Regions from separate parts of the Brevibacillus sp. MER 51 genome, predicted to be linked through region 2. Evidence: riboswitches for the same ligand, from Rfam matches in the RefSeq annotation. Region 2 holds a riboswitch; each other region holds the start of a gene.
What was found. Region 2 has a riboswitch for S-adenosylmethionine ahead of M3630_RS21095 (sugar ABC transporter substrate-binding protein). Riboswitches for the same ligand answer to the same signal wherever they lie in the genome.

Region 1 (5,421 bases), on a different contig from region 2:
GGAACCGCGTGCTTATGTTACGTTACATGATCTAGTCCTGCAAAGAGAGCAAGAGCTGCAGATTCCGCAAAACCGGATGTTTTACTTGTCAGTGGCCCCGCAATTTTTCGAGGGAATTGCAACCAATGTCAAAGCCAGCGGACTCGGTTCAACGACAGGCTGGAAGCGTCTGATCATTGAAAAACCGTTTGGACATGATTTGCAATCCGCGAAAGAATTGAATGAAAAGCTGGGGAAAGCATTTTCGGAAGAAGAAATTTATCGCATTGACCATTACTTGGGAAAACCGATGGTGCAAAACCTCGAGGCTCTCGAATTCGCGAACCCAGTCTTTCAGGCCCTCTGGAACAATCAGTACATCGCCAACGTGCAAATTACGGCGAATGAAACGGTCGGCGTCGAGGATCGGGCTGGATATTACGAGCCAGCTGGAGCACTGCGTGACATGCTTCAAAATCACATGCTGCAAATGCTCATGATTATCGCCATGCAGCTTCCGAAGCGAATCACATCCGCCCATATCCGCGAAGAAAAACGCAAGGTGATGGCAGCCGTGCGTCCGATGAAGAAAGAAGAAGTCGGGACCCACGTTATTCGCGGTCAGTATAGCGAGGGACATATTCAAGGAACGCCTGTGGCTGGCTACAGGGACGAGCCTGGTGTTGATCCAGTTTCCCTGACAGAAACGTATATTGCCACTCGTGTCTGGATTGATGACCCGTTTTGGGAAGGGGTACCTTTTTATATTCGCACGGGAAAAAGACTGCAAGAGAAGTCAACCAGGATCGTTATTGAGTTCAAAAATCCACACGAAAAGCTATACCAGGAGCAAAATGAAACGACAGCGCCTAATTTGTTGATCATCAGTGTGAATCCGAACGAAGGTATTGCTTTGCAGGTAAATAGTAAGAATCCGACAAATAGCGGTAAGATTGAGCCGGTGACGGTAGATTTCAGTGCAGGGACAAAAGACGTGCCAGAAGCGTACGAGCTGCTCTTGTTCGATGCACTCCGGGGGGATTCCACTTACTTTGCGCATTGGGATGAGGTCCGGTTGTCGTGGGAGTGGGTGACACCGATTTTGGAAGCCTTCGCTGAAAATTTGGTGCCGCTCTTCACGTATGAAGCCGGCTCATTCGGACCAAAGGCCGCAGAGCAATTGCTTGCAGCAGACGGATTCGAGTGGTGGCTCGATAAGGTCGAAGAACGAGTGCCAGTCACTGCAACGAGATAGAAAAAGAAAAGGGAGCGGATGAGATGCGATTTGGCGTAATCGGAACGAACTGGATCACCGAGGAATTCATCCAGGCTGGTCAAGAAGTAGAAGGATTTTCTCTTCAGGCTGTTTATTCACGTACCATCGAACGCGCCAAGGAAATCGCTGACAAGTACCATGCTCCATTCGCCTATAGCAGCATAGAAGAAATGGCTGCAAGCAAAAATATTGACGCGGTCTATATTGCGAGCCCCAACTCCTGCCACGCGGAACAAGCGATCCAGTGCATGGACGCGGGGCTGCACGTATTGTGTGAAAAGCCACTCGCTTCCAATGCAATTGAGGTAGAAGAAATGATCGAGGCAGCGAAAAGAAATGACGTGCTTCTCATGGAGGCTGTCAAATCTACACTGTTGCCCAATTTTTTTGCGATACAAGACAACCTTCACAAGCTGGGAAAAGTACGGCGTTTTATTGCGAGCAATTGCCAATATTCTTCGCGCTATGACGCCTACCGCGAAGGGAAGGTTTTACGTGCTTTTGATCCTGCTTTTTCAAACGGAGCCTTGATGGACATCGGTATTTATTGTCTTTATCCGTTACTCATCCTTTTTGGCAGACCAGACGACGTCAAAGCAGGAGGAATTGTGCTTGATTCTGGCGTGGATGGAGAAGGCAGTATGCTGTTGAAGTATCGCCAAATGGATGCCATCATTAGCTACTCGAAAATTACGACCTCCTATCAGCCAGCAGAAATTCAAGGGGAGGATGCCACGATGGTGATCGATCGAATCAACCATCTCAAAGAAGTGGACATTCGTTACAGGGACGGACGAATCGAGCAAGTAACAAGGCCACAGACCCCGAAGACTATGCACTATGAAATAAGAGAATTCTTGCGCTTGGCAAGGATTGGGGCCAGACAATCCGCAACGAATTCGCATGAAGTTTCCAAAATGGCCATGCAGGTCATGGATGAAGCGAGAAGACAGATGGGGATTGCTTTTCCAGCGGATCGAAAAAAACAGTAGGCAAAGGGGAGTGGGTTTGGGATGAAAATGTATGATGTAACCGCCACCGTGTACGAAGGAATGACGGTATATAAAAACAAGCCGGAAAAGCAGCCGAAAATACATACGGCTACCAGTGGGTATGTAACCGAATCGAGAATCGATATGGACCTTCACACGGGTACCCATGTGGATGCTCCCCTGCACATGGTGAATGCTGGCGATACATTTGAGAGTATTTCCTTGGAGAAGCTAGTGGGCAATTGCAAGGTTCTCGATCTCACAGCTGTAGAAGACAGGATCACACGCGCTGACTTGGAGAGATTCGATCTTGCGCGGGGAGATTTTGTCCTGTTTAAAACGAAAAACTCTTTTGAAGAGGCGTTCTCTTTTGAATTCATCTTTCTGTCAGAGGAAGGTGCGGAATATGTAAGTGAGCTGGGGGTGCGGGGTATTGGTACCGATGCACTTGGAATCGAACGTAGTCAGGAAGGTCACCCCACACATAAAAAGCTGTTTGCAGCGGGAGTCATTGTCATTGAAGGCTTGCGGCTAGCAGAGGTCCCGCCAGGCGAGTACTTTCTGGTAGCTGCCCCACTCAAGCTGATTGGCACCGATGCAGCCCCGGCAAGGGTCCTACTGTTTGAAGGTTTACATAGCAATTTGTCTATCGAAACTGAATGACGAGGAGTGGGAAGCATATGCTCAGACGACCAGAGCGGGATGAATACGCTGCTTATTTTGACTATTATATTGGACTTGTACCCGAGGGGGAGCTGCAAACGATCCTCACACAACAAGGAGAGAGGCAAGTCGCATTATTTTCCTCACTTGCGCCCGAGCAAATGGATTATCGGTATGCACCAGGCAAATGGACGGTAAAAGAGGTTTTGGGTCATCTCGTCGATACAGAACGCATCATGAGCTATCGCTTGTTAAGAATCGCGAGAGGAGATCAGACACCCCTCGTTGGTTTTGATGAGAATGCTTTTGTCGAACACGGGTATTTTCAGCTAAGAGACCTGTCTGATTTACTGGAAGAGTATAAGGCTGTTCGTGCTTCCACCATCGCGCAGGTCCGCGGAATCTCTCCGGAAGCATGGTTGCGTACAGGACTTGCCAACGGAAACAAACTATCTGCAAGGACATTGGCCTACGCGATTGCTGGACATGAAGCTCACCACACTACCATTTTGAAAGAGCGGTATTTGGGGGAAGGTAAAATGTGAGGGTAGTAGTGAGAAAGACAATTTCATAGGTGGAAACAGGTTCTTTAGGGCGTAAACATATTCGCCACAAGGATAATAGGGAAGCTCGGTGCAAATCCGACACGGTCCCGCCACTGTAAGAGGGGAGTCAGCGTCCAACAAGCCACTGGTCTATCCAAATAGACGGGGAAGGCGACGCTAGACGATGAACCCATAGTCAGGAGACCTGCCTGTTTCGACAACACTGATAGACCTACGGGAGATAGGGAGGTGTTAGAGATGGCTTGCGAAAAACAGCGAGTGGACAAGTACGTCCCTCTTTTTCTGGCATTTTCTAACGATCGTCACGGTCGAGCGGAAAATGCTTTTTTTATTTTGGGCAGGATAAAAGAAGAGGAGGGCGTATGATGATTCAAGTTTTTATTTGCCAATGGTGCGGATATGTTGAGGAAAAGGAGCTGCCTGAGGACTGCCACGAGGGCGTGTTTCATTGCACTTGCTGCAGTATGGAAGAGGTAGAGAGCCTGTTCACCTACAACTGAAAGCTTTGCCAAAATCAGCTTGCAATCAGAAAAGAAAGAATTTTGTTGACGCTTGCCTTGGAATTTCTTAGAATAAAGCTCAACAGCATAAATGGTTCTTATCCAGAGAGGTGGAGGGTCTGGCCCGATGAAGCCCGGCAACCGTTGCATATAGCGACAAGGTGCCAATTCCTGCGAGACGTTTCGTCTCGAAAGATAAGAAGCGGGTTACTCCATTGGTAGATGAACCTTCTTCTTAGCGAAGAAGGTTTTTTAATTTCATATTTTCTTTATCCAGAGAGGTGGAGGGACTGGCCCGATGAAGCCCGGCAACCGTCACGCATATTTTGTGACAAGGTGCCAATTCCTGCAGGACATATACGTCCTGGGAGATAAGGAGGGGGAGCATTAGCTACTTACAAGCCTTCTTCTTATCGAAGATGGCTTTTTCTTTTTATCCAAAATTCGGGGTATGGGGTGGTTAGAATGAGTGCAGAAGTGGTACGCGTAGGATTATTGGGATTGGGGACAGTGGGTGGAGGCGTAATCAAAACGATTCGCTCGCAACAGGAGAAGCTGGCTACTCGTCTGGGTAAACGAATTGAGATCGTCAAGGCATTGGTGCGTGACTCGGAAAAAGAGCGGGCGGTTCATGTCGACCCGGCTTTATTGACAACAGATTTTGAGGATGTATTGAGAAGCGATGTGGATATCGTGGTGGAGGTCATGGGTGGTGTAGAACCTACCTATGACTACGTTCGTGCTTTGATCGAAAAGGGCTGCCATGTGGTAACGGCCAACAAAGAGCTCCTGGCGAAAAAAGGAACAGAGCTAGTCGATTTGGCAAATCAGCATCAAGTGCATCTTGCCTATGAAGCGAGTGTGGCAGGGGGCATCCCGATCTTGAGTGTGCTGAGGCAGTTCCTTCGCACGAATGATATCCAAGGTGTTCGCGGTATTCTCAACGGAACAACGAACTTCATCTTGACGAAAATGGAAGCAGAGCAGCTCTCATATCAGGAGGTGCTCAAGCAAGCGCAGGAGCTGGGCTATGCGGAAGCAGACCCTCGTTCGGATGTAGAAGGCTTCGATGCTATGTACAAATTGTATATCTTGGCACAGCTTGTTTACGGAGAATCGCTGCCTTTAGCGGATGTTGTTCGTAAAGGAATTGCAGATTTGTCAGCAGGTCACATTCGGATTGCAAGCGAGCTGGGGTATCGGATCAAGCTGATCGCGCAGGCCTATCAAGCTGAGAAAGGAATTCGCCTATCTGTTGAACCAACTATGCTTCCGCTGAGCCATCCGTTGGCGCAAATCCACGACGCATTTAATGCTGTCCAGCTATCCGGCAACATCGTGGGGGACTTGCTGTTTACAGGAAGAGGGGCAGGAGAGCTTCCTACAGCAAGTGCAGTCGTGGAGGATTTGGCCTATTTATTGACACAGCCATTCACGCCGCATCC
Region 2 (5,421 bases):
GCCAAGTGCTTGCGCCATGCCTGCCCCGCCATCGGAAGTACCAGAATCGCCGCAGCCTAGCAAAATACGCTCTGCCCCCATGTCCAGCGCCGCTTTGATCAATTCACCGACGCCATGTGTCGTCGTTTTGCGCGGGTCACGCAAGCTCCTTGGAACCAGTCGCAGTCCCGCTGCTGCCGCCATCTCAATCACAGCCGTTTGACCTGTCGTCTTGGATCCGAATATTCCGAAATGGGAAGGAACCTTTTCTCCTACAGGGCCTGTTACTTCCTTATCGATTATCGAGCCATTCGAAATTTTCACAATCGCTTTTGTAAAGCCTTCTCCTCCGTCTACCATCGGCAGTGTCTGTACTTGGGAGAGCGGGAGCACGCGCAGAATTCCTTCTTTCATGCACTCAGCGGCTTGCTCAGCATCTAAGCTTTCCTTAAAGCCCGAAGGCACAAGGAGTATACGCATAAAAACAACATCCCTTCTCTTTATTTGAATTTGCTTTCACATTGGTCTCACTTGAGTAAGACCAATGCTAAGCTTCAAAAAAGAGAAGGGAATAATAGGAAGATGAGAAGTTGATGAGAGAAAAGCAAGAAGAACGTTACGATTCTAAGCGTTTCGTTTTCTGCGCAGTTGATAATAGGTCACAGCCAGGGCAAGCGCCAAAACCGTCCCCTTAATAATATCGTAAGCATAATACGGCAGATTGAGCATCGTCATGCCGTTGAGTAGTACTCCGATCAGAATGGCTCCCACAAATGTACCGAATACGTTTGGCTTTCCTGCACCGAAAACGGAGAAGCCTACGAAAGCAGCCGCTACTGCATCCATCAGCATGGAGCCGCCACTGCTCACCTGCCCGGTACCGATCCGCGCTGCCAAAAGCATCCCGCCCAAGCCTGCAAAAAGAGCAGAAAGCACATATGCCAAGGTACGATAGCGATTCACAGGAATCCCCGACAGACGGGCTGCTTCCAAATTGCCGCCTGTCATGTACAGCATCCGTCCCTGTCTCGTATAGGTCAAGTACACATGCGTGATCGCGACAAGTAGAAAGGTCAGGATAACCGGAACAGGAACGGAGAGAATTTCTCCTTGGCCCAGCCACAGGAACCATTCCTGAAATTTTCCCGGAGCTTGCGAGCCGTCCTGCATCGGCATGTTTGCGTAGATCGAGTAGCCTTGGGAATACGTCATATGAATACCGTTGACGATGTAGAGCATCGCCAGAGTAGCCAGCAAATCAGGAATGCGAATTTTCACGACCAAGAACGCGTTGATCAGCCCGACGAGCAAGCTGAGTACAATCGGAACAACCAGTGTCGGGAAGACTCCCTGTTCGTACCAAACCATCATCGAAGCAGAAACGACCGTGGTCAATGAAACCGTCGATCCTACAGACAAATCAAAGCCTCCGACAATCAGCGAGAACGTAACGCCAATCGCGACAAATGTCACAATCGAGATGGAGCGAAGAATGTCCGTCAAGTTGTCGTACGTGAAGAAATACGGGTTAGTCAAGCTGAATAACAACATGACAATAACGATGACTGCAACCGTTCCGTATTTGTAAACAAAATCAAATAAGCCAAACTTTTTATCTGCCACGTTACTCACCTCCGCTTGCGTAGTACATAATCAGCTCTTGTGTTGCTTCCTCGCGACTCAATTCCTTCACGATCTTGCCCTCGAACATGACGAGAATCCGATCTGCGATCCCGATGACTTCCTGAAACTCACAGGAGAAATACAGGACGCCCTTTTTCTGTTCGGCAAGATTTCCAATCAGGCGGTAAATATCGCTTTTCGCTCCGATATCCACTCCTTTTGTCGGCTCGTCAAACATAAAGAGGTGAGCGTTTGTATCCAGCCATTTTCCGATCGCGACTTTTTGCTGGTTTCCGCCGCTGAGAAAACCGACCAACTGCTTGATATCGGCTGCTTTTACACCGAGGCGCTGCACCAGCTCTTTTGCGTTAGCCGCTTCCGCCCCTCTTTTGATAAAACCCAGCCAGGATTTCTTTTTCAACGAGGCGACTGACAGGTTGTTCTGTATGGACTCCTCTACAAAAATACCCTCTTTGCGCCTTTCCTCCGGGACGAGTACGATTCCGGCATCGACGGCGTCTTTTGGCGAGCGCAGTTGGATACGTCTTCCATGCAATCGAATGGCTCCAGCCTTTGCCTCATCTGCACCGAAGAGCAATCGGGCGAGCTCAGTCTTCCCTGCCCCGACTAGACCGACGACACCCACGATCTCTCCCTCGCGCACCTGCAGGTCGACTCCGTGTACTTTGCCGCCAGCTACACCTGACGCCTCAAAAATCGTTTCGCCAATCGGCACTTCGAGCTTCGGGAACTCCTCGTCAAAGCTTTTGCCCAGCATGTTCGCAATCACTTCGTCCATGTTGGTCTTCACCGTGTCTGTGGTCATGACGTGCTGTCCATCGCGCATGATCGTGATCCGATCACAGATTTCAAAGATTTCCGGCAGGCGGTGGGAGATATAAATGATCCCGACTCCAGCTTTTTTCAACTGCGCAATGATTTGAAACAGCCGCTCGCTCTCCTTCGTGCTCAGCGGCGCTGTCGGTTCATCGAAAATAACGTACTTCGCCTTTTGAACGGTCGCCCGTGCAATCAAAATCAATTGCTTTTCCGACAGCGTACATTCCTCGACGAGCATCCTCACCGGAATGGAAAAGCCGAAGTTTTTTAAAATCTGCTCCGTTTCGTTGTACAAGCTCTGCCAGTTGATCAGTCCTTTGGTTTTCGCCTGGACGAGCTGGTCCGCCAATATGTTTTCGGCGACGCTCAAATACGGGATCAAGGCGGTGTCCACTTCCTGATATACACATTGGATGCCCTGTGCTTTGGCATCCTGCGGCGAATTGATCGTCACAGCCTGTCCATCGATGGTGATCGTACCGCCATCTGCCTGATACGCTCCCGTGAGAATTTTCATCAAGGTACTCTTTCCCGCGCCATTGGCTCCGAGCAGTGCGTGAACCTCTCCTGCACGCACCTCAAAATTAACGGATCGCAGGGCAGGAACCCCAGAAAATTGCTTCGCCATCCCTTTCATCTGCAATGTGGACATGTTTCACACCTCCTGTTTACCTGCGTGTTCCCACCTCTATAAGGAAAAATCCCGTTGACGGTTACAGCTCAACGGGAAAAGCCAATTTGGTTCTTACTTGCCCCACTCTTGTACGTATTGGGACAGGTCGCCCATCGTTGCTTTTTTATCCTTCGGCAGGTCCTCTTGTTTCACCAGCACTGGGGTTAGCTTCACGTTGTCTGGCACCTGCTCGCCTTTGATTTTTTGGAACACGGTTTGGGCATGGATGCGTCCGATATTGGATGGGTCTACTGCTGCCGTCGCTGCCCACGGAGAGTTTTCCGCCTGGATCATTTGCAGATCCTCATCGCTCAAATCGATGGAGTATACTTTGATTTCCGTACGGCCTGCTTGCTGGATGGCGCGTGTCGCCCCTTTGGCAAATTCATCCCATGCCGCCCATACCGCTGTGATGTCACCTTTGTTCGGATACTTTTTCAAGATCGCTTCCATCTGCGTTTGTGTATCGAGGGCCGTATTGTTGGTAGCAGAACCGAATGCCGCAATCTCTTTCAAATCCGGATATTTCTTCTGGAAAGCTTCATAGGTCACTTGGCGCTTTTCCATAGGCGCAAAGCCAGCTACCCAAATTTTCACAATATTGCCTTTGCCGTTTGTATCTGCCGCCAGCTTCTCCAGGCTCAGCTCTGCCAACTTGTTGTCATCCTGCGCCACAACTGGCACACCCGGAATGTTGATGTCTGTATCAAACAGAACGACCGGGATTTTTTTATCCACAGCCTTTTGCGTGCCCTGCTGCAACGCTTCCGCCGTACCATGATCAATCAGAATGCCGTCGAACTTTTGGTTCACAGCCGCATCGAGATTGGACGCCATTTTTGCCAGATCGGTATCTGCATTGAAAACGGTCAACTCGCCGCCGTTTTTCTCCACCTCTGTCTTCACGCCATTGATGTATTGTGCAGAAAACGTTCCTACGTTCTGACGCATGATCAATGCGATTCTCTTCGCCTTCTCTCCCGAAGCACTGCCGTTTGTGCTGCCGGTTCCCGTTGTTGCCCCGCTGCCGCATGCCGTCACAAGAACAGATGCTGCCAAAACAAGTGATGTGATCAGACCGAGTTTCTTTTTCATTGAGATGTTCCCCCTTTTTCTTTTTAAAACACATAACAAAATTAAAAATTTTGTTTCCCCTCATTCGATCGAAGCTTCTTTTGATTTCACTTTCAAAAAGGAAAGAAACTTCGTAGAAGAAGCGCATTTCCAGTCCAAGCGCCTCTGGAGCCCATCTCAGCGTAGGAAGAAATAGCGGGGAATTTCAGCTTTTATTACATACAAAAACGCATTCGCGTTTTCAGGTTTGAAGCGCTCCCGCTATTTCTTCCGAAGCGGACAGTCTTCACTCACAGCGGGGCGGAGGCCGAAGCGTAGACTGGAAATGCGCTTCTTCCCCGCGACAGCTACGCAAAAAATCCTCTTTCACAGAGAAAGAGGACAAAAATCGACAAGATTCTCGCCTCTTATCTGTCAGGTATTCTACCTGTTGGAGTTAGCACCTTGGCTCGAAAGAACGCATTCTCTCGTGCTAGGTTGCCGGGCTTCATAGGGCCATTCCCTCAGCCTTCTCTTGATAAGAGTTGTTTCTATTTTCAAAACGTTTGTATAAGTATATACAGAATATAATCTGGCAATTACCTATCTGTCAACTAGGTTTACGAAACAACTTTCTTGATAAATATTCCAGTTTCTTCTGTAACATCAAGAGGGATTTTGTTGTGTCTTGTCGAATTATCGTAGATTGATACAAGCCTAGCAAATATTTGCGATGGGGATGCTACATGAGTCTATTAAAAGAAGTCATTCTTCAATGGTGTTTCGCCATTATCCCGTTTGTGTTTTTCAACATTTATTACCGTGACAAAATGAGGAACTACAGCCGTTCCTTTATTGTCATCACCAGCTCAGCCTGCATGTTTCTCGCGATGACCTTCGCCCCGAGTGTCACGAATGGCATGTTTTTTGATATCCGACATGTCATCATTCTTTTCGGACTGGTTTATGGCGGAGTCGAGATTGCCTTGCTCCTTCTGATTGAAGCCTTGGTTTATCGGTACTACCTCGGTGGCGAAGGAACATGGGTTGCCCTGCTGATCCTTACAGTCAATTTTGTCATATCACTCTTTTTGTATCGACACTACAAAGCCAGTTATCGGAAAACACTGTATCTTTTTATGACGAGTGCGATTTTTTCTGCGGTTGCTTTAGGGACTACCTATTACTTTTTTCCCACCTATGTAACTCAACACCTCGTTTACTACACCATAGTGATTCCTATTCAAAACTTT
Region 3 (5,421 bases), on a different contig from region 2:
TCGGCCTGTACGGTCCACGGGCGATAGATCGCTTGTGGAATCAGCAGTACGCGTGTCACGGAAGGCTCAGGGAGGTAGTTCGAACCCGTCGCATACTCTACCAAGGCTTCCGGGGTGAGCTTTCCTAGCTTGTTTTGCTTTTGCGACCAATCCCGTTCTAGCATGCGAACGATTTCTTCCTCACGCGGCTTGATGTGAGTGGTATACCAGCCTTCCATCAATTGGAGAATATGGCCCCGCAGCTCTTCTGCATCAACGGAAGTAATATGGCCGATATACGATTCAAAAAAGAGGTGCGCACGGCACGCTTCCTGCAAAGCGGCGCAATCATCTTCGCTTCCTTGTGCAGCCTTCCGCCGTGCTTCCTGCATATTTTCACCGAGATAAGGGAGGGCCTCGTATCGGAGCTGTTCGGTTGAGAGCTCTCTGACATACGAGAGGAAGGAATCCAGATCAGCGAAAGGGCAGAGATCAAGCAGTTGCAAAAGCGTCTTCCACGTGTTGTGCTCCTTCGCATATTCGACCTCTTGCCGTACAGAAGGTGATAGCTCGTCCAACAGTTGGCGCCAGTAGGCAGGAGGGTGTTCCATCGTGTGATGCAATTGATCGTAGGTAGCGGCAGCGATTCCCAGGGCAGCTTCGAATAAAGGAGAATACGAGAGATCAACCCGGTAGGTCGTTCGTTCACTGCCAATGTTCAAAATCTTCATGTGATCATCCTTCCAAAATTTGTGCATGATTGTATTTTATAAATACCGAATGTTAAATTCAATGTTTTTCGAACGAAAATAGAAAAGGAAAAGAAGAATCACAAAATCTCTATCCAAAGAGATGACATGATTCTTCTTTCTGTAAAGGTATGGTTAACCTACCGTGGATAATTGCAACGCACGCTGCAGGGCTTGCTCCAAATCGGAAATGATATCGTCAATGGATTCTGTGCCGACGGAGAGGCGAATAAGTCCCGGGGTCACTCCGGCTGCTGCCTGCTCTTCTTCCGTCATCTGCTGATGTGTTGTGCTTGCTGGGTGAATGATGAGTGACTTGGAGTCTCCGACATTTGCGAGATGAGAGAACAGCTTCACTGACTCGATCAATGCTTTTCCTGCCTCAACGCCACCGCGAATGCCAAAGGTCAGAATCGCGCCAGCACCTTTTGGCAAATATTTTTGGGCCAATTCACGCTGGGAGTCTGACTCCAATCCCGGATAACTCACCCACTCTACGGCAGAGTGATTGGCAAGGAATTGGGCTACTGCCAAGGCGTTTTGGCTATGCCGCTCGATGCGCAGATGCAGAGTTTCTAATCCTTGCAGGAACAAGAAGGAGTTGATCGGGGCGACTGCTGCTCCGATATCGCGCTGGAGCTGAACACGGGCCTTGATAATATAGGCAAGCGGACCGACTGCTTCTGTATAGACGACGCCATGATAGCTGGGGTCTGGTGTAGTCAGACCTGGGAATTTTCCGTTGTTCCAGTCGAATTTTCCAGAGTCTACAATGATACCGCCAATTGCCGTTCCGTGGCCGCCGATGAATTTGGTGGTGGAGTGCACGACGATATCGGCCCCGTGCTCAAAAGGACGGCACAAAATCGGAGTTGCAAAGGTGTTGTCCACGATCAAAGGCACGCCATTTTCGTGAGCAATATGGGCGATCGCCCCGATATCAGCGACATCAATGCGCGGGTTTCCGATTGTCTCGCAAAACACGGCTTTTGTCTTTTCATTGATATAGGACCGGAAATTTTCCGGATTGGATTGATCTGCAAAATGAACCTTGATTCCAAGGCGTGGAAGCGTGTGGGCGAACAGGTTGTAGGTACCGCCGTAGAGGCTGCTGGAAGCAACGATTTCGTCTCCTGCATGCGCAATATTTAAGATCGCGAATGTAATGGCAGCTTGCCCGGATGCGGTTGCGAGTGCGCCAACACCACCTTCAAGTAAGGCAACGCGCTTCTCAAACACATCCTGCGTGGGATTCATGATACGTGTATAGATGTTCCCAAACTCTTTTAAGCCAAACAGGTTGGCTGCATGCTCCGTATCGCGGAAAACATAGGAGGTCGTCTGATAGATCGGAACAGCACGCGAGCCTGTTACAGGGTCAACCTCCTGTCCACCGTGTACCGCAAGTGTTTCTGGCTTCCATTGTTGTTGATCGGACATGTCCATCTCTCCTTTTACTATGGGGAATCGGCAAATAAAAAAACGGAGCATTCTCCTGAGAAGAAGAAGCTCCATCATGCACGGGCTTTTGTTCATCTCTCAGAATCACTGGATTCTGCAGGAATTGGCACCATGCAGCTAGTCTGCTGGTTGCCGGGCTTCGTAGGGCCTGTCCCTCCACCGCTCTTGATGAAAACAATTGTTGTCGTAATTGTATGAAAATAAAGCCTTGCTGTCAACGATAAATATACAGTTATCGGGGAGGTTTTTATGTATATATGAATGAAGGTGGTTCACTCATGCCATTAATTTGTAACGGTTTTGTCTCAAGCTGTTCACATCCCGTGTGGCTATTGCCGCAGCGAAATAGGAGATAATGGTAGAAAATGGGGAGTATGGATGCATGGTGAAGCCAAGTGCTCTTCGCGTTAGAAAAGTAAAAAAGCGTGTGATATCATGGAGGTGGTTACAACTGATCTGATTGTACATATAGGAGGATAAATAGCGATGAGCCATGGAGTAAAGGAAATTACACCACAAGAGCTGTTGGAAAAGCTGGAAGCCAAAGAGGAACTGCAAGTCATTGATGTACGTGAAGTGGAAGAGTGGAATGCAGGTCACATTAAAGAGGCAAAGCTAATCCCGCTCGGCTTTTTGCCACATCGCATTGATGAATTGGATAAGAACATTCCGATTGTGATGGTTTGCCGCAGTGGTGCCAGAAGCAATACAGCTACAGAGTATTTGAGTGCACAAGGATACGACGTGGCAAATATGGTTGGCGGCATGCTCGCATGGCCAGGTGAAGTGGAACAGTAAGACGTGATAGAAACAGTGTGAATGCCTCCCGTGTGTAATCAGGAGGCATCACGCATGGGACAAGCAGGGAGGTAGCAACCCGTGAGTGAAGGAGCACAATTGCAGCAGGAATCTGCAATGAAAAAACATTGGTTTCCTGTGTTAGCTGGTATTATCCTTTTGGCTATCATCGGAGTATTTGGTTATAATTACATGACAGAAGAGAAGATCGAAGTGTTGAAGCCGATCGCGGATTTCACCTTGGACAACAGTGACGGAACAACCTATACATTTAATTCAAGTGCTGGCAAGGTACGATTGGTAGAGTTTATGTTTACCAAGTGCCCGGATATTTGTCCGGCGACTACGTTCAACATGGCCAAACTGCAAGATCAGCTGAAGGAAAAGGGACTGTTCGGAGACAAAGTGGAGTTTGTTTCCATTTCTTTTGACCCTGATAACGATACACCGGAAGTCTTGCAGGAGTATGCAGCCAAGTTCAAGGCAGATCAGAGTGGCTGGAAGTTCCTGCGTGGGGACGCTCAGGATGTAGAGAAAGTGACGAAGGATTTTGGTCTGATGGTCATTAAGGAGCCAGATGGTTCTTATTCACATACGGCTCGCATGTTCCTGGTGGATGGAGATGGAAACATGCGTCGCGCGTACGGGATGGCAGCCAACATGGAACTGGATGTCATGATGAAAGAGATGGTACAGCTCGCTGACTAGCGGGTCTCCTCATAGGAGATGTTTACGACTTCTTCTGTCTGATTCACGAATTCAATATGAACGAGTAACGCCCACCTGCGATTGCTTTCTTGAAGCAAGAGCTTAAACGTCTCTTCCGACGTGGTGGGCGTTTTTTGTTTTCGTCCGACATGCAGGTAATCCACAATTTGAGCGCTTGGATATCGCTTCATCGTTTCCTGCATTGCGAGTCTGCCCCATTTTGCATAGGAAGGCTGGGCATAGGTAGGGACCGTCTGAAAGATGAAGAGGAAAAGTACGATAGAGAGAAGGGGCATCATGTTCCGATAGCGAAATAGGCGACGAGCGGTTTGCACTTGCTGATCCCTCTCCTTTTCGAAATGGCTTGCCATGTATTTTGAAGACTTTTCGGAATATGATTCGTAGAAAATAATGACAATGAAGTGCGGGAGGTATTCGATGCATTACTTGCTCATTCCCTTATTTGGCGTTCCTGTGTTAGTGGGGGTTCTTGCGGCGATTTTCCAAAAGCCTCCTTTCTGGAAAAAATGGGGGCTCACGATTGCTTCAGCCGTATTGATTTACGGGGGCTGCTTTGCCGCGAATGTATATTGGCAAATGAAGTATGGCATTCCTGTTCTGCCCACGGAGGCCGACTTGGAGGTATTTTTCTATTTTTGTATCCTGTTGGTGTTTGTTTGTATCCTCCTGTATATTGGCTTTTTGATCACGATGAGAAAACAGTTTTGGAAGATGAACCTCGTTTTTCTATGCACAGCTTTTGGTTTGTTTAGCTTTTTTGCTGCTGCCTTTTTAGGGATGGGTCCCTTTTTGAAGAAAGCGGAGTACGTTATCGTCGTACAAAAAGCAAAAGACCAGTGGAAAGAGGCGAAGATGGACAATGAGAAGCCCATTGACCTCGCCCTCGTATACAGCAGACAAGAGTGTACGAAAAATTGTGCCGGGTATCCTTATTCAAGCCTCATTCTGGTACGGAATCAGTCGGACCAGCCGTTGGAGATCGATTTGAAGCTGCGATTGAAAAACAAAAGCGGCGCCGTATTAAAAGAAGTCGAGGCCGTACCACTACAACTCTCTTCAGGAGAAATTACGGAGGTATGGACGGGCGATTCTTATGCGAAGCACGACTTCTGGGCGAGAGCTAGTGTCGTTACCGATGAACGAGTTGCCGATTTGGAGTATCAGTATTCGATTATTGACCGAAGATGAATGTGTGGAATAGACAAGACTGGGTGAAACGAACGTCTTACGTTGTGATATAATAAGAATGGCATGCTTGGTTCGGATTCCCATAATCATGCACGACGATGTTAGGAGGAAAGAGTTTGAGCGACGTTAAGATTTTCGCGATGGGCGGCCTCGGCGAGATCGGAAAAAATATGTACTGCGTCGAGTATGAGGACGAAATCATCATCATTGACTGCGGGGTGAAATTCCCCGAGAACGAAATGTTCGGTATCGATCTGGTTATCCCGGATGTTTCCTATTTAGTGGACAACCAGCACAAAATCAAAGCACTTTTGTTAACGCACGGACATGAGGATCACATTGGCGCGATTCCTTATATTTTACGGCAAATCAAGGTGCCGATTTACGGTGGTCGTCTGACCCTGGGCTTGGTCAAGGCGAAGCTGGAAGAGCACCGTTTGCAAAATGAAGTGAAGCTGATTCCGATTTCGGAAGATACGGAAATTCCTTTTGCGAAGCTGAAGGCGACATTTTTCCG
Region 4 (5,421 bases), on a different contig from region 2:
CTGACCGCAGCATTTTGCTGCAAAAGCTTCCGTTGTCTTTGGTGACGGAGGATGGAGAGGAAGTCGCGAGAAAGACTTTTGATCTGATTACATCTGGTCCAGTGATGGAAATGTCCAGCCGTCCGATGGAATTCATGTTCCGCTGGGATGAGTTCGACCGTATTCCTGAAAAAGAGGTTCCTCTGAAGCTGACCTATATCAAGCCGAAAAAGCACGAAGTAGAAGAGAACCAAAACTTTAATTTGGGTCTGAGTGCAGATGAGTCCAAGCAATACATGCAGCAGGCAGCAGAGAAGGCTCCGATTGTAGAGGGCGAAGTAGATTTGCAAGTTCTCGACATCAAGCCAGGTGAAGATAACGGCCTGAAAGTCATCGTTGCTTTCCGCAACGGTCTGGCAAAACGTCTGGAGTTTACCGAAGTGCCGATTATCGTTCATGATAAGGATGGCGATACCGTTGCACGTGTACACTTCACCTTGGAAAACATGAAGGTAGAAGCAAATAGCCATCGTGTATGGGCATTTGATATTCCGTTCTCCTCCATTAAAAAGGAAGAGGTAAATCTGGCGGAACTGACTGCTTTTATTCCAAAAGCTCAGCAAAGAAAAAAAGAAAAAGCTCAGGTAGCACCTGAAGTGGAAGACAATAAAGGTTTGTTACAGTAAGGAGAAAACCCTTTTTGCCCATGGTGAAAAGGGTTTTGTACTGTTATAACGTTCCAAATATTGGCTAATCAGGGTTGCGTGTCTCCCTTTTCATCCGCTATGCTAGGACGAGAAGATAAATACCTGAATTCCTTTTAGACTGCTGATTTTGCAGGGGAGAGAAGGAAGGACTGTTTTACATGAAAAAATCAGTGAACATGACAGTAGCGACTGCGATAAGTGTCGCGCTAATGATGGCAAACCACCAAACAATTTATGCTGCAGCACCACCAGCATCGAATGACTACTATTTGAGTAACCAGCTTCACTTGAATCAGATTAGAGCTCAGCAAGCCTGGTCAGTCGTAAATAGTAATGAACAGATTATCATCGCGGTGCTCGACTCTGGTGCAGATTATAAGCATCCTGATTTGAAGGACAACCTTCTGCCGGGTGTGAATCTGGTCAATCCCGGGAGATCGGCCCAGGACGATAACGGACATGGAACAGAAGTAACGGGTGTACTAGCTGCCAGTGGGAATAACAGCATTGGTGTATCTGGTGTCTTGTGGAATGCGAAGATTTTGCCGATTAAAGTTTTGGCCAAAAATGGAGATACTACGGTACAGACTCTTGCTAAGGGTATTAATACTGCCTTGGATCGTGGCGCCAAAGTTATTGTGATGTCTCTTAGCAGTATGTCCTACTCCAAGGAGCTGGCGAATGCTGTGCAACGAGCGGAAAGAAGCGGAGCTGTTCTGATTGCAGCTAGTGGCAATGAGAGTAGCCGAGTGGCTTTTCCGGCAGCCTATCCAACGGTGATAGCGGTAGGGGCTGTAAGGAGTAACAATGAAGTGCTGTATCAAAGCAATACGGGACCTGAGCTTAACCTGGTAGCGCCTGGTTTCAATGTTTATACGACCAAGCTTGGAGGAAAATACGGTTCTTTTAGCGGGACTTCAGCAGCGGCACCACAAGTTGCGGGGGCAGCGGCGCTCATACTAGCTCGTCATCCCAAACTAAGTCCATTTGATGTAAGACAATTGCTTTATCAAACGGCTACCGACTTAGGAGAAAAGGGATGGGACCGGAAAACGGGCTACGGGTTGTTAAATGTCGACAAGGCAGTTCGAACGCCTTTATCCTATGACTTTTTAGAGCCGAATAATCAGACGTACTCAGCGAAGGCGTTCCCGATCGAGTCTCAGATACGTGGAAATTTGGGACCAAAAGACACGATAGACTGGCTGAAGATGGACATCCCTTACGATGGGAAGGTCAGCTTCACAGCGTCAGTGACTTCCGGTATTTCTTCAGCGATGGCAGCTACTTTTTACCCAGAGAATCGTCCGCCGATTACGCAGTACTTCGGGAATGGGGATACGATAACGGTCCCGGTTAAAGCGGGAAAAATGAATATCCGGTTAATGCGTAACGGAGGGGTCAACAACGCTTTTACTTACGTGTTGACGAGTAAGTTTACCATCAATCCGGACCGTAACGAACCGAACGATACCCAAGAGACGGCAAGGCCGCTCGTAGGCAACCAAATCAGTGTAACAGGCAATTTTCACGATGAAGGGGATCAGGATTGGTTCTCCTACTATGTTCGTGAATACGGGCATTTGGATGTCTCCGTTAGTCCTGATAACAAGCGTGTCGATCTATTGCTGAGTATCGGTAAACAAGAGGTCGGAAAAAAGATGGTTGTCTGGGACCCTAACTACGATAATGGAACAAAAGACAATCCGACAGAGCGCGTTCAAAAAGAAGTGTCACCAGGCAAGTATTACATCCGTGTGAGTGAGTACAATCGCAATGCGGTGAATGGCGAATATCAGCTGGATCTGGGATACACGCCAGTAAAAAAAGATTTTAATGAGCCGAATGACACCTATCAAAAAGCGTCTCCGCTAAGCGGGGGGACAGTGATGTCAGGGACGATACCGACAGCTACTGATTCCGACTGGTTCCAATTTACTGTGAATAGTGAATCGTATGTAACGTTCCGAGCGCCATACATTCCTGTTGATAGCGGCTTTCGTTTCGCGCTCTACAGCGATCGAAACATGAACTATGCGATTGCTTCGACGAATGAGGTAGCGGAGCTGTCTAACCGAGGAAACGATATTATCGGTTTGCGTCTGCAGCCAGGAAAATATTATGTGCGCCTTAATAGCGGTACTTCGTTCAAATATGAATCGTACCGACTCACGGTGACGCAGCAAAAATTGATAGCCGGCTATCGCGATATTTCGGACCACTGGGCGCGCTCAGAGATCGTCAGACTCAGCTCACGCGATATTGTAAATGGATTTAATGACGCGTCGTTCAAGCCGAATCAGGCAGTGACCCGTGCAGAGTTTGCGACCATGCTGCTTAAATCGATGCGTGCGACCGGTTCCAAGGTAGCGACTACCTATACCGGAAAAACGACCTTCCGGGATATGCCAAAGCGGCACTGGGCGTATCACAATCTAGGTGTAGCCTACCAATTGGGAATTTTGAAAGGGTACCCGAGGAATGAAATGAAGCCGGATCAGCCGATATCGCGTGCAGAGATGGCGGTAATGATCGCGCGAGCACGTAATGTGTTGATGTATAACCGTGGTACCTCAAATTATCAGGATGTGCCAACGAGTCACTGGGCTTCTCCTGCTATTGAGGCTTTGACATCAAGAAATTGGGTTAATGGGTACGGTTCTTCTTTTAAACCGAATGGAAGGGCAACTCGTGCCGAGGTAGTAGTGGTACTTTCCAAGGCCTATCAACTATAAGTAAAATTTTTCCTATTGACATCTCTGAAAAAAACAATTATTCTATTATCCGTAATGGATACTCTTATCCAGAGCAGGCGGAGGGACTGGCCCTATGAAGCCCGGCAACCGATCTAGAGCGGTGCTAACCAGCAGAACGGACATCTGTTCTGGCCGATAAGAGGATGAAGGAAGCAAAAAACGCTCAAACCTTTTCCTCCTAAAAAACGGAAAAGGTTTTTTATTTGCGTTTACGTAGATAAAATCCTGACTCGGCTACCACACTATTTGTATGAGGTCAAAGGAGGTATTTTCTCATGGCTTTGCAAAAAGGTCGTCGTCTGTTTACATCCGAATCTGTAACTGAAGGACATCCGGATAAAATTTGTGACCAAATTTCCGACTCCATCTTGGATGCGATCCTGTCCAAAGATCCTAACGCTCGCGTAGCTTGCGAAACTTCCGTAACTACTGGTTTGGTTCTCGTAGCAGGTGAAATCACTACAAACACTTATGTGGATATCCAAAAGCTCGTTCGTGAAACCATTCGTGAAATCGGCTATGACCGTGCGAAATTCGGTTTTGACGCTGACACTTGCGGTGTTATTACTGCAATTGGCGAGCAGTCCGCTGACATTGCACTTGGTGTAGACCAAGCATTGGAAGCGCGCGAAGGCAAAATGACTGACGCTGAGATCGAAGCTATTGGTGCTGGTGACCAAGGTTTGATGTTTGGTTTTGCTTGCAATGAAACACCTGAGCTGATGCCACTTCCGATCAGCATGTCCCACCAATTGGCTCGTCGTCTGACTGAAGTGCGTAAAAACGGAACACTTGCTTACCTCCGTCCTGACGGAAAAACACAAGTAACCGTTGAGTACGATGGCGACAAACCAGTTCGCATCGATACAATCGTTATCTCTACCCAACATGCTCCTGAAACAACTCTGGAGCAAATCAAGCAAGATCTGGTTGAACACGTAATCAAACCAGTTGTTCCAGCTGAACTGTTGGACGCTGAAACCAAATACTTCATCAACCCAACTGGCCGTTTCGTAATTGGCGGACCACAAGGGGATGCTGGCTTGACTGGCCGCAAAATCATCGTAGATACTTACGGCGGTTATGCTCGTCATGGCGGCGGTGCGTTCTCCGGTAAAGATCCAACAAAAGTTGACCGTTCCGGTGCTTACGCAGCTCGTTATGTAGCGAAAAACATTGTGGCTGCTGGCCTCGCAGACAAATGCGAAGTACAAGTTGCTTACGCAATTGGTGTAGCACAGCCAGTTTCCATCGCAGTAGATACTTTCGGTACAGGTACCATTTCCGAAGAAGCTCTGGTGAAATTGGTTCGCAAACACTTCGACCTGCGTCCTGCTGGTATCATCAAGCAACTCGACCTGCGTCGTCCTATCTACAAACAAACAGCTGCATATGGCCACTTCGGACGCAATGACCTGAATGTTCCTTGGGAGCAAACAGACAAAGCAGAAGTTCTGAAGCAAGAGGCTGCTCAACTGTAATATTGCTGAATGACATAAAAAGAGCCTGGTATTGCTACTGGGCTCTTTTTCATGTTAGGTGCAAAGTCATCCAATTATTGGGTCAATTGTTGCACAGGAATTTGTAGGACTGTGTCGAATCTCCTAGTGAGGAAGTAGAGGAGGGGTTTTTTTGCCGAACAGAAGGCTCTTCCTGATCGTGTTTCTAACTTTTTTGTTTTTTGCAGTGGCTATTGGGTTGTTAGGCGAATCTTTTCTGGAAAAAAAGAATAAACAAGAAGTGCAACCTTTTCCCCAAGTGGATACGTCTATAAGCATAAGTGAGACAAAAAATGCTGAGCCAAACGTCACACCAATTGAAGAAGCAGCGGTTCAAACGAAAAAGTGGTATAACAATCAGGTTGTGGTTTTGACGTACCATCATGTCACGGATCAATCGAATCAGCGGTATGTCATAGCTCCTGATCAATTTGCCCGACACATGAAATTTTTGCATGATAACGACCTGAATCCGATTTC

Region 1: linked by a shared signal. The riboswitch ahead of M3630_RS13095 (homoserine dehydrogenase) and the one ahead of M3630_RS21095 (sugar ABC transporter substrate-binding protein) in region 2 are both predicted to bind S-adenosylmethionine.
Region 3: linked by a shared signal. The riboswitch ahead of M3630_RS24790 (homocysteine synthase) and the one ahead of M3630_RS21095 (sugar ABC transporter substrate-binding protein) in region 2 are both predicted to bind S-adenosylmethionine.
Region 4: linked by a shared signal. The riboswitch ahead of metK (methionine adenosyltransferase) and the one ahead of M3630_RS21095 (sugar ABC transporter substrate-binding protein) in region 2 are both predicted to bind S-adenosylmethionine.

What each region holds. Positions count from the first base shown of each region.
Region 1 is NZ_JAMAUS010000005.1:195,197-200,617, reverse strand. Features, by position in the region: gene zwf (glucose-6-phosphate dehydrogenase) at 1-1,234, shown strand, start outside; gene M3630_RS13115 (Gfo/Idh/MocA family protein) at 1,258-2,247, shown strand; gene M3630_RS13110 (cyclase family protein) at 2,269-2,910, shown strand; gene M3630_RS13105 (DinB family protein) at 2,928-3,455, shown strand; cobalamin riboswitch at 3,476-3,682, shown strand; gene M3630_RS13100 (hypothetical protein) at 3,839-3,976, shown strand; SAM riboswitch class I at 4,072-4,178, shown strand; SAM riboswitch class I at 4,243-4,354, shown strand; gene M3630_RS13095 (homoserine dehydrogenase) at 4,442-5,421, shown strand, end outside.
Region 2 is NZ_JAMAUS010000010.1:159,069-164,489, reverse strand. Features, by position in the region: gene M3630_RS21110 (glycerate kinase family protein) at 1-459, opposite strand, end outside; gene M3630_RS21105 (ABC transporter permease) at 604-1,602, opposite strand; gene M3630_RS21100 (sugar ABC transporter ATP-binding protein) at 1,604-3,094, opposite strand; gene M3630_RS21095 (sugar ABC transporter substrate-binding protein) at 3,188-4,210, opposite strand; SAM riboswitch class I at 4,594-4,713, opposite strand; gene M3630_RS21090 (ATP-binding protein) at 4,915-5,421, shown strand, end outside.
Region 3 is NZ_JAMAUS010000014.1:105,252-110,672, forward strand. Features, by position in the region: gene M3630_RS24785 (ArsR/SmtB family transcription factor) at 1-710, opposite strand, end outside; gene M3630_RS24790 (homocysteine synthase) at 864-2,168, opposite strand; SAM riboswitch class I at 2,258-2,364, opposite strand; gene M3630_RS24795 (rhodanese-like domain-containing protein) at 2,676-2,987, shown strand; gene M3630_RS24800 (SCO family protein) at 3,069-3,695, shown strand; gene M3630_RS24805 (YqzG/YhdC family protein) at 3,692-4,030, opposite strand; gene M3630_RS24810 (hypothetical protein) at 4,134-4,904, shown strand; gene rnjA (ribonuclease J1) at 5,003-5,421, shown strand, end outside.
Region 4 is NZ_JAMAUS010000006.1:297,515-302,935, forward strand. Features, by position in the region: gene M3630_RS15435 (SLAP domain-containing protein) at 1-665, shown strand, start outside; gene M3630_RS15440 (S8 family peptidase) at 845-3,421, shown strand; SAM riboswitch class I at 3,483-3,584, shown strand; gene metK (methionine adenosyltransferase) at 3,718-4,923, shown strand; gene M3630_RS15450 (polysaccharide deacetylase family protein) at 5,075-5,421, shown strand, end outside.